2 regions of the Streptomyces sp. NBC_00523 genome follow, and region 2 is predicted to be linked to the other one. Evidence: riboswitches for the same ligand, from Rfam matches in the RefSeq annotation. Region 2 holds a riboswitch; the other holds the start of a gene.
The links. A riboswitch is a leader RNA that binds a small molecule or an ion and turns the genes downstream of it on or off. The one in region 2 is predicted to bind thiamine pyrophosphate.
Positions count from the first base shown of each region.

Region 1: linked by a shared signal. The riboswitch ahead of thiO (glycine oxidase ThiO) and the one ahead of OHS17_RS29965 (purine-cytosine permease family protein) in region 2 are both predicted to bind thiamine pyrophosphate.

Region 1 covers NZ_CP107836.1:1,908,363-1,914,483, forward strand. The annotation lists gene metF (methylenetetrahydrofolate reductase [NAD(P)H]) at 1-392, opposite strand, end outside; gene thiE (thiamine phosphate synthase) at 533-1,186, opposite strand; gene OHS17_RS08610 (Rv2175c family DNA-binding protein) at 1,285-1,650, opposite strand; gene OHS17_RS08615 (NAD(P)/FAD-dependent oxidoreductase) at 1,715-2,947, opposite strand; TPP riboswitch at 3,044-3,156, shown strand; gene thiO (glycine oxidase ThiO) at 3,154-4,329, shown strand; gene thiS (sulfur carrier protein ThiS) at 4,326-4,544, shown strand; gene OHS17_RS08630 (thiazole synthase) at 4,547-5,341, shown strand; gene pknB (Stk1 family PASTA domain-containing Ser/Thr kinase) at 5,430-6,121, shown strand, end outside.
Region 2 covers NZ_CP107836.1:6,639,003-6,645,123, reverse strand. The annotation lists gene OHS17_RS29980 (hypothetical protein) at 1-568, shown strand, start outside; gene OHS17_RS29975 (nucleotide triphosphate diphosphatase NUDT15) at 639-1,127, shown strand; gene OHS17_RS29970 (FBP domain-containing protein) at 1,196-1,690, shown strand; TPP riboswitch at 1,734-1,827, shown strand; gene OHS17_RS29965 (purine-cytosine permease family protein) at 1,818-3,200, shown strand; gene OHS17_RS29960 (TROVE domain-containing protein) at 3,202-4,794, opposite strand; gene OHS17_RS29955 (helix-turn-helix domain-containing protein) at 5,071-6,003, opposite strand.

The DNA.
Region 1 (6,121 bases), 4.7 Mb from region 2:
CAGGGACCCATCGGGTCGCCCGGCGGGTCTCCGCGCACGGCGAGGATGTTCCGGATGCCGGCGTCCGCGTACTGGCCGACCATGTTGCGCAGTTCGGCGATCGAGTGGTCGACCGCGGTGAGGTGCGCGACCGGGGTGAGCGTGGACTCGGCGGCGATGTCCTGGGTGGCCTTCACCGTGCCGGCACGGGTGGAACCGCCGGCTCCGTACGTCACCGAGACGAAGCTCGGGGCTACGGCCTCCACCCGGCGCAGCGCGTTCCAGAGATTGCGCTCGCCCTTCTCGGTCTTGGGCGCCCAGAATTCGAACGAGTACGAGGTCGCGCCGGTCGCGAGCATCTCACGCACGGTGCGCGCGTGATCTGTCCTGGTGGAAGGTGTGCCAAGGGCCATACGGGCAGGTTAACCAGGGCGGGGCGGGCCCCCAACCGAACCGGAGTCATTTGCCGGAATTGACTGATTCTTGTCCATCCTTCGGACAGATCCGTCCCAGAACCGCCCCGGGCCGCCCCTCCGGCGACGGCCGTCCGCCGTCAGGCTCCGGCGCGCTCGCGGACCCGTCGCGCCAGCTCAGCGGCGGCGGCGCCCGGGTCGGACGCCTCGGTCAGGGCCCGTACGACGACGATCCGGCGGGCCCCGGCGTCCAGCACCTGGTCGAGGTTGTCCGCGTCGATGCCCCCGATGGCGAACCAGGGGCGGCCCGGGGCGAGCGAGGCGGCGTAGCGCACGAGGTCCAGGCCTGGCGCGTGGCGGCCGGGCTTGGTGGGGGTGGGCCAGCAGGGGCCGGTGCAGAAGTAGTCCACGCCGGGCTCGGCGACGGCGGCGTCGACCTCCGCCTCGGCGTGCGTGGAGCGGCCGATGACCGGCTCGGCGCCGATGATCGCGCGGGCCGCGGGTACCGGCAGGTCGCCCTGGCCCAGGTGCAGCACGTCGGCGCCGATGGCGTGGGCCACGTCCGCCCGGTCGTTGACGGCGAGGAGCTTGCCGTGCCGCTTGCAGGCGTCCGCGAGGACGGCGAGGCGGTCGAGCTCCTCGCCCGCCTCCATGCCCTTGTCGCGGAGCTGGACGATGTCCACCCCGCCGGCGAGGACCGCGTCGAGGAAGTCGGCCAGGTCGCCCTGGCGCCTGCGCGCGTCCGTGCACAGGTAGAGCCGGGCGTCGGACAGCTGCGCGCGAGGCGTGGACATGGTGCGGTTCCCCCCGGGGAGACGGTGATAGTGGATCGGTGGTGCGGCGCAGGGAAGCGGGCCGCCCGCTCGCGCGGTGCGGCCCGCTTCCCGGTCGGTCAGACGGCGAGCGCCTGGGCGCGGCGCTTCACCTCCGTGCCGCGGTTCTCACTCAGTGCCTGCGCGGGCGTGCCCGGCAGGGACGGGTCGGGGGTGAAGAGCCATTCGAGCATCTCCTCGTCGGAGTAGCCGTCGTCCTTCAGGAGCGTCAGGGTCCCGGAGAGGCCCTTGACCACCTTGTCGCCGTCGATGAAGGCGGCGGGCACCTGAAGCGTCCGGTTCTCCCCACGGCGTACGGCGATGAGCTGGCCCTCCTTGACCAGCTGCCGCACACGCGTCACCTCGACATCGAGCATTTCCGCGATGTCGGGCAGGTGGAGCCAGGCGGGGACGAGTGCATCGGTCTTTGCGTCAATCTCGGTCACGGGACAAGCCTGCCATCCCGGACTGACAGCCGAAACCCGGACTCGGCCCTTCAGGTCCACGCCGCTACGGCAGGGCCGCCGCCTTGAGCGCTACGGCGGGGTCGCCGGCCCGGTCCGCGTCGAGCCGGGCCCCCGCCTCGATGAGCCGGCGCCCCTGGGCCAGGTCGCGCGGGCGGCCCACCGCGAGCACCGCGACCAGGGCGTCGTCGCGCAGCCAGCACACCGACCAGGCGGGCTCGGCCGGGTCGCCGCGCCACAGCAGGGTGTCCGCGTCCGCGTGGTGCCCGGCGTACTGCACGAACCGGCCGAACTGCTCGGACCAGAAGTAGGGCACGGGGTCGTACGGCGGGATGTCGGCGCCCTCCGTCGCGATGTGGGCGGCGGCGGTCCTGGGCCCCTGGAGGGCGTTGTCCCAGTGGTGGACGACCAGGCGGGTGCCGTAGCGGGCCGAGGGGAAGGAGGCGCAGTCGCCGACCGCGTACACATCGGGGAGCGAGGTGCGCAGCGCGGCGTCGGCGGTCACCGAGCCCTCGGGCCCGAACGCGATGCCGGAACCGGCGAGCCAGCCGGTGGCGGGGCGGGCGCCGATACCGACGACGACCGCGCCCGCCGGGAGGGTGCGCCCGTCGGCGAGGACCACCGTGCCGGGCTCGACGCGGGCGACCCGGGCGCCGGTGAGGAGCCGGGCGCCGCTCTCCTCGTACCAGGCGGCCATGGGGGCGGCGACCTCGGCGGGCAGGGCGCCGGCCAGGGGGCGGTCCGCGGCCTCCACGACGGTGACCTCGCAGCCGGCGGCGCGGGCGGCGGTGGCGAACTCGGCGCCGATCCAGCCGGCGCCGACGACCACGACGGGGTGCCCGGCTTCGAGGACGGGGCGCAGCCGGGCCGCGTCGTCCAGGGTGCGCAGCAGATGGACGCCGGGGACTCCGGCGGAGCCGGGCAGGGCGACGGGTTCGGCGCCGGTGGCGAGGACCAGGACGTCGTAGGGGACCGGGCCCTCGGATGTGTCGAGTTCGTGGTCGCCCGCGCGGACCCCGGTGACCTCGCAGCCCAGGCGCAGGGCGATGTCCAGCCCCTCGAAGTCGATGTCGAAGGCGGACTCCTCGGCCTTGCCGAGCAGCACCGCCTTGGACAGCGGGGGCCGGTCGTAGGGCTGGTGGGGTTCGGCGCCGATCAGCGTGACGGGGCCGGTGAAGCCCTGTTCCCGCAGGGCGACGGCGGTCTGCACACCCGCCATGCCCGCGCCCGCGACGACGACCCGGCGTTCCGTCCGCTCTGCCCGCTGCTGCTCGCTCACCTGTCCACCTTACGTAGCTGACGAGCCATCAGGAAAGGGCGCCCCCTCCCCCGGCCCTCCCTACCCGGTCCGCGGGCCGGGGTTTAGGCTGGCCACCGTAAGACACGCGGGAGCCCGGACGCACCGGGCTGAGAGGGAGGCTGGACGGCCTCCGACCGTACGAACCTGATCCGGGTCATGCCGGCGAAGGGAGGGGCTGGACACCCATGCGCACCCATCCCACCGAAGGGTCCGACGTCCTCGTCATCGGGGGCGGCATCATCGGTCTGGTGACCGCCTGGCGGGCCGCCCGGCGCGGTCTGGCCGTCGCGCTCGCCGACCCGGAGCCGGGCGGCGGAGCGGCCCGGGTCGCGGCCGGAATGCTGGCCGCCGTCACCGAACTGCACTACGGCGAGGAGATGCTGCTCGGGCTCAACCTCGCCTCGGCCCGGCGCTATCCGTCGTTCACGGCCGAGCTGGAGGAGGCGAGCGGGCAGGACATCGGCTTCCGCGGCTGCGGCACCCTGGCCGTCGCGCTCGACGCGGACGACCGCGCCCATCTGCGCGAGCTCCACGACCTGCAACGCCGCTCGGGCCTGGAGTCGGAGTGGCTGACCGGGCGCGAGTGCCGCCGCCTGGAACCGATGCTCGCCCCGGGCGTGCGCGGCGGTCTCCGGGTGGACGGCGACCACCAGGTCGACCCGCGCCGCCTCGCCGCCGCGCTGCTCACCGCCTGCGAACGGGCCGGAGTGGTCTTCCACCGCCGCCGCGCCGACCGCCTCTCCGTGCGCGCGGACCGGGCCGTGGGCGCCGTGCTCGACGACGGCACGGAGGTGGCCGCCGGACAGGTCGTGCTCGCCGGAGGCAGCCTCAGCGGGCGGCTCGCCGGGGTCCCCGCCCATGTGCTGCCGCCGGTGCGCCCGGTCAAGGGTCAGGTGCTGCGCCTCACCGTGCCCCCGGCGTACGCCCCCTTCCTCTCGCGCACCGTGCGCGCGGTGGTCCGGGGCAGCCAGGTCTATCTCGTACCGCGCGAGAACGGTGAGCTGGTCATCGGCGCCACCACCGAGGAGATGGGCTGGGACACCACCGTCACCGCGGGCGGGGTCTACGAGCTGCTGCGCGACGCCCACGAGCTGGTGCCCGGCATCACCGAGCTGCCGCTCACCGAGACCCGCGCCGGTCTGCGCCCCGCCTCCCCCGACAACGCCCCGCTGCTCGGCCGCACCGCGCTGCCCGGCCTCCATCTCGCCACCGGCCACGGCCGCAACGGCGTGCTGCTCACCCCCGTCACCGGGGACGCCATGGCGTCGCTGCTGGCCGACGGCGAGCTGCCCGAGGCGGCCCGCCCCTTCTCCCCCGGCCGGTTCGCCCCGGTCCCCGCACCCCAGGAGCAGCCCGCATGACCGAGCCCACCCCGCTCACCGTGTCCGTGAACGGCGCCCCGGCCGCCGTCGCGCCGGGCACCACCCTGGACGTCCTCGTCGCGACGCTGACCGACGCGACGGCCGGGGTGGCCGCCGCGCTCAACGAGACCGTGGTGCCGCGCGGCCAGTGGCCCGCCGCGGCGCTCGCCGACGGCGACCGGGTCGAGGTCCTGACCGCGGTCCAGGGAGGCTGACGATGTCCGACGACCTGTTCACCCTCGGCGGCACCGACTTCACCTCCCGGCTGATCATGGGCACGGGCGGGGCGCCCAGCCTGGACGTGCTGGAGCGGTCGCTGATCGCGTCCGGCACCGAGCTGACCACCGTCGCGATGCGCCGCCTCGACCCGACCGTGCAGGGCTCGGTGCTCTCCGTGCTGCGGAAGCTGTCCATCCGGGTGCTGCCGAACACCGCCGGCTGCTACACCGCCGGGGAGGCCGTGCTCACCGCCCGGCTGGCCCGTGAGGCGCTGGGCACGGACTGGGTGAAGCTGGAGGTGGTGGCCGACGAGCGGACGCTGCTGCCCGACCCGGTCGAGCTGCTGGACGCCGCCGAGATCCTGGTGGACGACGGATTCACGGTGCTGCCGTACACCAACGACGATCCGGTCCTGGCGCGGAAGCTGGAGGACGTGGGGTGCGCGGCGGTCATGCCGCTCGGCTCCCCCATCGGCTCGGGCCTGGGCATCCGCAACCCGCACAACTTCCAGCTGATCACCGAGCGGGCCGGGGTGCCGGTGATCCTGGACGCCGGTGCCGGGACCGCGTCGGACGCGGCGCTCGCGATGGAGCTGGGCTGCTCGGCTGTGATGCTCGCCTCGGCGGTGACCCGGGCCCAGGAGCCGGAGCTGATGGCCGCCGCGATGCGCCACGCGGTGGAGGGCGGGCGGCTCGCCCACCGGGCCGGGCGCATCCCGCGCCGCCACTTCGCGGAGGCGTCCTCGCCGGTGGCCGGACGGGCGGTACTCGATCCGGAGCGGCCGGCTTTCTGACACGCGCCTGTCACGGCTCGGCTTCAGTCCTGCCCCGGGTTCGCTCCACCGCGGCGGGCCTGTCCGCGGCGGCTCGTAGACTCGCATGGTGGATACGACCCTCCAGGACCCCCTCGTCGGGCAGCTGCTCGACGGCCGCTACCGCGTCGATGCCCGCATCGCCGTGGGCGGCATGGCCACGGTCTACCAGGCCATGGACATGCGGCTCGACCGGGTGCTCGCCCTCAAGGTGATGCATCCGGCGCTGGCGACCGACGCCTCGTTCGTCGAGCGCTTCATCCGCGAGGCCAAGTCGGTGGCGCATCTCGCCCACCCCAACGTGGTCGGGGTCTTCGACCAGGGCGCCCAGGGTCAGTACGTCTACCTGGCGATGGAGTACGTCGCCGGGTGCACGCTGCGCGACGTGCTGAGCGAGCGCGGCGCGCTCCGGCCCCGGGCCGCGCTGGACATCCTGGAATCGGTCCTCGCCGCCCTCGGCGCGGCGCACCGGGCGGGCTTCGTGCACCGCGACATGAAGCCGGAGAACGTGCTGATCGGGGACGACGGCCGGGTCAAGGTCGCCGACTTCGGCCTGGTCCGGGCCGTGGACACGGTCACGAACACCACCGGGACGATCCTCGGCACCGTCTCGTACCTGGCCCCGGAGCAGATCGAGCACGGCACGGCGGACACCCGCGCCGATGTGTACGCCTGCGGGGTCGTGCTGTACGAGATGCTGACCGGCGCCAAGCCGCGTGACGGGGAGTCCCCCGCCCAGGTCATCTACCAGCATCTGCACGA
Region 2 (6,121 bases):
CACCGACCCGGGCCGCAACCCCGGCGTCCTGGTGCGCCACCGCACGGCCGACGCGGCGGCGCTGATGCGGGCGGCCGTGGCGCCGGGCGGGCGGGCCGACGCGCTGACGATGGTGGAGGCGGTGGCCGACGACACGCAGCGGCTGCTCGCCCTGAACGAGGTCTACCTGGGCCCGCCGGGCCACCAGACGGCCCGCTACCGGCTCGGGCCCGACACGGCGGACTCCCCGGCCGAGCCGCAGGCGTCCTCCGGCGTCCTGGTCGGCACCGGCACCGGGGCGACCGGCTGGCTGCGCTCGCTCTGGCAGGAGCGCCACAGCACCCTCCCGCTGCCCGGGCCCGCCGATCCCCGGCTGCTCTGGTTCGTCCGGGAGGCGTGGCCCTCGCCGTCGACCGGGACGTCGTTCGTCGCGGGCGAGCTGGGGCCCGGGCAGGGGCTGCGGCTGACCGTGGAGTCGGACCGGGTGGTGGTGTTCGGCGACGGGATGGAGGCGGACGCGCTGGAGCTGACGTGGGGGCAGAGCGTACGGCTCGGGGTCTCGGAGACCTCGCTGCGGCTGGCGGTATAGCGCGGGGGTGGACGCGGCATCCCCGTAGGCTCCTCAACGCCCACCGCCCCGCCCCGTCCAGAGGAGCAGCATGGCCACCGAGAACCCCCTCGCCCCGTCCCGTAACTCCCGGCCGCCCAAGGCCCAGGCCGCGCTGGGGGTCGGGGTGATCGTGCAGGACGCGCAGGGCCGGATCCTGCTCGGCCGGCACCACAGCGGCACCTGGGAGCTGCCCGGCGGCAAGGTCGACCCGGTGCCGGAGTCCGTCGCGGCGGCGGCCGTGCGGGAGCTGCGCGAGGAGACCGGGCTGACGGTCCCCGAGGACGGGGTCACCGTCTTCGCGATGCTGCACGACGCACTCGGCGGGATCAACCGCGTGACGATGGCCGCCCTGGTGCGCGTGGAGACCGGCGCGGCGCGGGTGACCGAACCGCATCTGATCAGCACCTGGGAGTGGACACCGCTCGACGCGCTCCCGTCGCCGCTGTTCGACCCCTCGGCGCAGATCCTCGCGACCTGGCGCCCGGACCTCGGCATCCCGCATCCGCCCGTGCACCGGCTCCCCCTCGTGACCGAGTAGCCCCAGGTGAGCGCCTAATCAAATTAATCGTTTGCCTAGGGGCCATAGGCAGGGTTAGCTTCGTGGGTATGAAGGCCCTGACCGAGCAGGACATCCGCTCATCGTTCGTGAATTGCTCCAAGGGGGAAGCCAAGCGTCTGCCGCTCCCCCGCGACTTCGAGGAGCTGCCGTGGGACGACCTCGACTTCCTCGGCTGGCGCGACCTGTCCGCGCCGGGACGCAGCTACATCGTCACCGAGCACGACGGCAGGCATGCCGGGATCTCGCTGCGCTTCCCGTCGCAGCAGCGCGGCTTCCTGCACCGGAGCATGTGCTCGCTCTGCCTGACCACGCATCCGGGCAGCGGGGTCTCCCTGATGACCGCCCGCAAGACCGGTCCCGCCGGGCGTGACGGCAATTCGGTCGGCCTGTACATGTGCACCGACCTGGCCTGCTCGCTGTATGTGCGCGGGAAGAAGAAGGTGGACTCCGGGGCCCGGTTCAAGGAGAGCCTGACCACGGAGGAGCAGATCGCGCGCACGGTCGACAACCTCCACGCGTTCGTGAAGAAGCTCTTCAGCTGACCCCTGCGACGGCATCGGACGGGCCGGCGTTATTCTGGCCGCCACACCGGACACGGGGTGCCCCGCACGGGGCTGAGATCACACCCGTCGAACCTGAACCAGTTAGCACTGGCGGAGGGATGTCTTCATGTCGTTGCCGTATGCCCAGGACGAGCGCGCCGCCTTCGGCGGGCGCATGCCCACCGCCCCCGGCGATCTGCACGTCGAGGCGAACGGGATAGCCCCGGTCCCCGAGGACCGCCGCTACGGCCGGGCGGGCCGGCTGTTCACCGTCTGGTTCGCGCCCAACCTGACCATGACCGGCGTCTTCACCGGCACCGTCGGCGTCGCGCTCGGCCTGGACTTCGCGACCGCGCTCGCCGCCGTCGTGCTCGGCACCCTCGTCGGCGCCGCGCCGACGGCGTATCTGGGCACCTGGGGCAGCCGCACCGGGTCCGGCCAACTGCCGCTCGCCCGGATGGCGTTCGGTCCGGGCGTCGTGCTGCCGGGCGCCCTGCAGTGGCTGTCGTCCATCGCCTGGGACGCCCTGATCGGCCTGTTCGGCGGGGACGCGCTGGCGCAGTTGTGCGGCTGGCCGTTCTGGCTGGGGGTCCTGGTCATGATGGCCGCGCAGGGCGCGCTCGGGGTGCTGGGTTACGAGGTGATCCACCGGCTCCAGACCGTGATGACGTTCGCCCTGGCCGCCGCCTTCGCCGTGCTCGCCACGAAGCTCCTGAACGGGGTGGACCCGGTGACCACTTCGGCCGTGCACGGCGCGGACCGGGCCGGTGCGTTCGTCCTGACCTGCACCATCGCCCTGAGCCTGGCGCTGTCCTGGGCGCCGTACGCGAGCGACTTCAGCCGTTATCTGCCGCGCGAGACGTCCCGGCCTCGCATGTTCTGGTGCACGCTGGGCGGGATCAGCGCCTCCTTCGTGGCGGTCCAGACGATCGGGCTGTGGGGTGCGTCGGTCTTCACGGACCAGACCGCGCGCGGCATCGACTCCCTGCTCGGCGGGGGCGCGCTCGGGGCGTTCGGGCTGCTCGCGGTGGCGCTGGCCGCGCTGTGCAGCAACGCGATGAACGACTACAGCGGCTCGCTGGCCTTGCAGACCATGGGCGTACGCCTGCCGCGTCCGGTGGCGGCGGCGCTCGCCGCCGCCCTGGGGTTCCCGCTGGTGCTGTGGATGCACGCGGCGGACACGACCGCCCGCTTCCAGAACGTGCTGCTGCTCGTCGGCTACTGGATCCCCGGCTTCGTGGCGATCGTGGCCGTGGACTGGCTGGTCCGCGCCCGGGCCCGGCGGGGCGCCCCCGTCGACCTCGCGGCCGAGCACGCCCGCCCGCGCCCCTGGTGGCCGGCGCTCGCCGCGTTCGCCGTGGCCTTCGGGGCTGCGGTGCCGTTCATGAGCACCGGGCTGTACGTGGGCCCGGTGGCCGAGGCGCTGCACGGGGCGGACCTGGCGTACGGGGTGGCGTTCCTCGTGGCACTCGTGGTGTACGCCCCGCTGCGGATGCGCCGGGCCCGCTGACTCACGCCTCGGCGGTCCACGGCCAGGCTTCCCGGCGTCCGTTCTCGATGAGCCCGGCCAACCGGAACGCGGCGTCGGTGAGCCCGCCGAAGGTGTGCCGGTTCGGCCGGTCGGGGCCGTGGGCCGGCCGGTATCCGGCGAGGTTCCAGGTGTACACGGGGACCTCGCGCGGGATGGGGTCCGGGCCGCCGGGGGCGTAGGGCAGGGCCTGTTCGTCGGTGACGACGAGCACCCGGTCGTGCTCCCGGTAGTGGGTGCGCAGCGCCTTGGTGGTGTCGGTGCCGCCGAGCGTGTGGAACCGCTTCAGCACGTCGAGGACCGGTTCGCCGGGCGCATACGGGACCGGCGCGCTGCGCCGGCCGAACTCCACCAGGTCCGCCTGCTCGGCGCGCAGGGCGAGCGCGGTGCCGAACACGGCTGCCGTGTCGGCCCGGTTGAGCCGGGAGCGCTCGGAGTGGGTGTCCCAGAACATCGAGTCGGACCGGTCCACCAGGACCAGGGTGCGCCCGGGCAGCGCGGGCACGTGGGCCAGGCAGTGGCCGAGGGCGGCTTCCAGCGCGGCGGCCCAGCGGGGTGCGGCGTGCTGGTGGGCGGCGAGGTAGCGGAACGGGAACTGCCGGGCGCGGGCGACCTCTTGAGGGTCCGCGATGCGGGCGGCGACGCGCTCGGCGGCCTCGTCCGTCAGGCCCGCCCGGTCGAAGTTACGGAGGTTGCGCAGGAGGGCCATCGGACCCATGGCGGGGATCAGCGCCTGCCAGACGCTGGCATCCATCGGCCCGTGCAGCCACCCGGCCACGGACTCCCAGGTCATGCCCGCCCCGGTCAGCCGTTCCGGGCCACCGGGGCCGGTGATCAGGGCGCGCCGCTCGTCCACCGGGGTGTCCAGGAGCGCCCGGTGCGCGGTGAGCAGCCGGTCGGCGGCCGGGGCGGTGGCCCGGTCCGGGTGGTGGCGGCGGTCCAGGGCGTACCGGAAGAGCGCGCCCTGCCAGGGCTTGGCCCGGTCGGGGGACGCGTGCACCAGGTTGAGCACATCACCGAAGCGGAAGCCGTGGGACGCGGTGTCGTACTTCAGCAGGGAGCGGGACGTGTAGAGCCTGCGTACGGCGTCGGCGACGCCCCGCTTCACGGGCTGCGGCACCTGGCGCCCGTACGTCGCGATCCAATGCGCGAGCAGTTCGCCGGGCTCGTCGGCCCGTTGAAGCACGGCGTCGACCACGGACCGGTTGGAGGGCCCTTCGCTGCTCCCGGCCGTGAGCCTCGCGCGGACGTACGCGGCGGCGCCGACCAGGGACGCGGTGCGCATGTTGCCCTCGCCGCGCAGCCAGCGGAGCAGCCCGGCCGTCCAGGCGGGGTGCTCGACGGCGAGACGTGCGACGAGAGCGGTGTACCGGTCGTCGCGGTCCGCGCCGCTCTCGTAAAACGTGTCCTGGGAGACGAAGTTGCCGACGGCGAGGAGGAAGAGTTCCTCGCGGGGCTCCCGGATGTACGCGGGGCCGCCCTCGTAGGTATGGGGTTCACGTGCGGTGGAGCCGGGCACGGGCCGGGTGGCGGTCAAGTGGCGGGCGGCGGCCGAGACATGCGGGGCCACCAGCATCTCGGACCAGACCTTCGAGACGCGTCGGGAATGACGAGGCAGTGAATCCCCCCGAATTCGAGCGATGGTGAGGCGCGCGCCCGGCGAGATCAAGGAGCATGGCGGCGGCGTCACTTGGAGTGTCAGAAGGAAGGAGCCGCAGCCGGGCGCACCGCCGGGCGCGGGCGCGTCGGTAACGTACAAGACCCGCCGAGAGGCGCACCACCGATTTACCGCGCACCCGCTCCGACGGGGCCCGGGACCGGCGGTGGCCCGCCGGTCCCGCCGGCCCGTCCGTCAGGGCATCCTGGCCGTCCCCGTCGGCGCACACTGCATCTGCTTCTCGGAGGGGATCTCCCCGCACACGCTCATGGAGTCGAGCGGCGCCTCCTTGGAGACCCCGAGCATCTTGGTGTACGAGTCGTGCTCGAAGCGGATGAAGGCGTCCAGCTCCATCCCCCGGGCGTCCCTGATGATCACCTTGTCGCCGACGGCGCCGCCCTCGATCCGGCCCCAGACCGCCTGGCAGGCGGCGCTGTAGCGGAGCTCGATCTGCATCCCGCGCAGATAGGTGCTCTTGGCGGTCTTCGCGTCCCACTGGCATTCCATGGCCTGGGGGTCGTTGCGCCAGCAGGTGTCCGCCGTGCACTTGACCTTGATGTCGCCCGCGCCGGGCACGAGGTCCGCGCCCTGTCCGCTCGCCTTCTTGCTCTCGGTGCGGGTCCTGGCGGCGTCCGGGCTCCGGTCCGCTCCCGCGAGATACGGGGAGAGCAGCCCGGTCGCCACCGAGCCCATCAGGGCACCGGCCGCGATGTACCCGATCACCGCGCAGCGCCGCCGCCACGAGATCCCGGGCCGCCCGCCCGGTGTCCGCCCCTCGGCGGCCGGGTCACCGGCGGCGGTGTGCGTGACCGTGGGCCGGTCCCGGCCGGCCGCGACCGGCATCGGGTCCGTGACCGGGGCGCCGGCCCTGGCCAGCAGGTCGAGCAGCGGTTCCGGCGGGGTGCCCGCCACCGCCGCCAACTGCTCGACCGCCACGGGGGTCGGCAGTTGCTTGCCGTTGAGGAACCTCTCCCACGAGGAGCGGCTGTAGTGCGTACGGTCGGCCAGACCGCCGAAGCTGAGCTGCGCCCCCTCCTTGATCCTCCGCATCTCCGCGCCCAGTTGGGCGCGGGCCGCATCCGTGGCATCCGGTGCCGGGTTCTTCCGGTCCGACTTCGCGTTCGACATGCAAGAGCCCCCCTCGTCATGTGCGCCCCACGCGTCGTTTCCTCCCCCGGACCGACGCGGCGCGAGGGACACAATAGATCGGGTAGGTGACAGCTCCGCAGCAGCTCAAGCGCGTGGC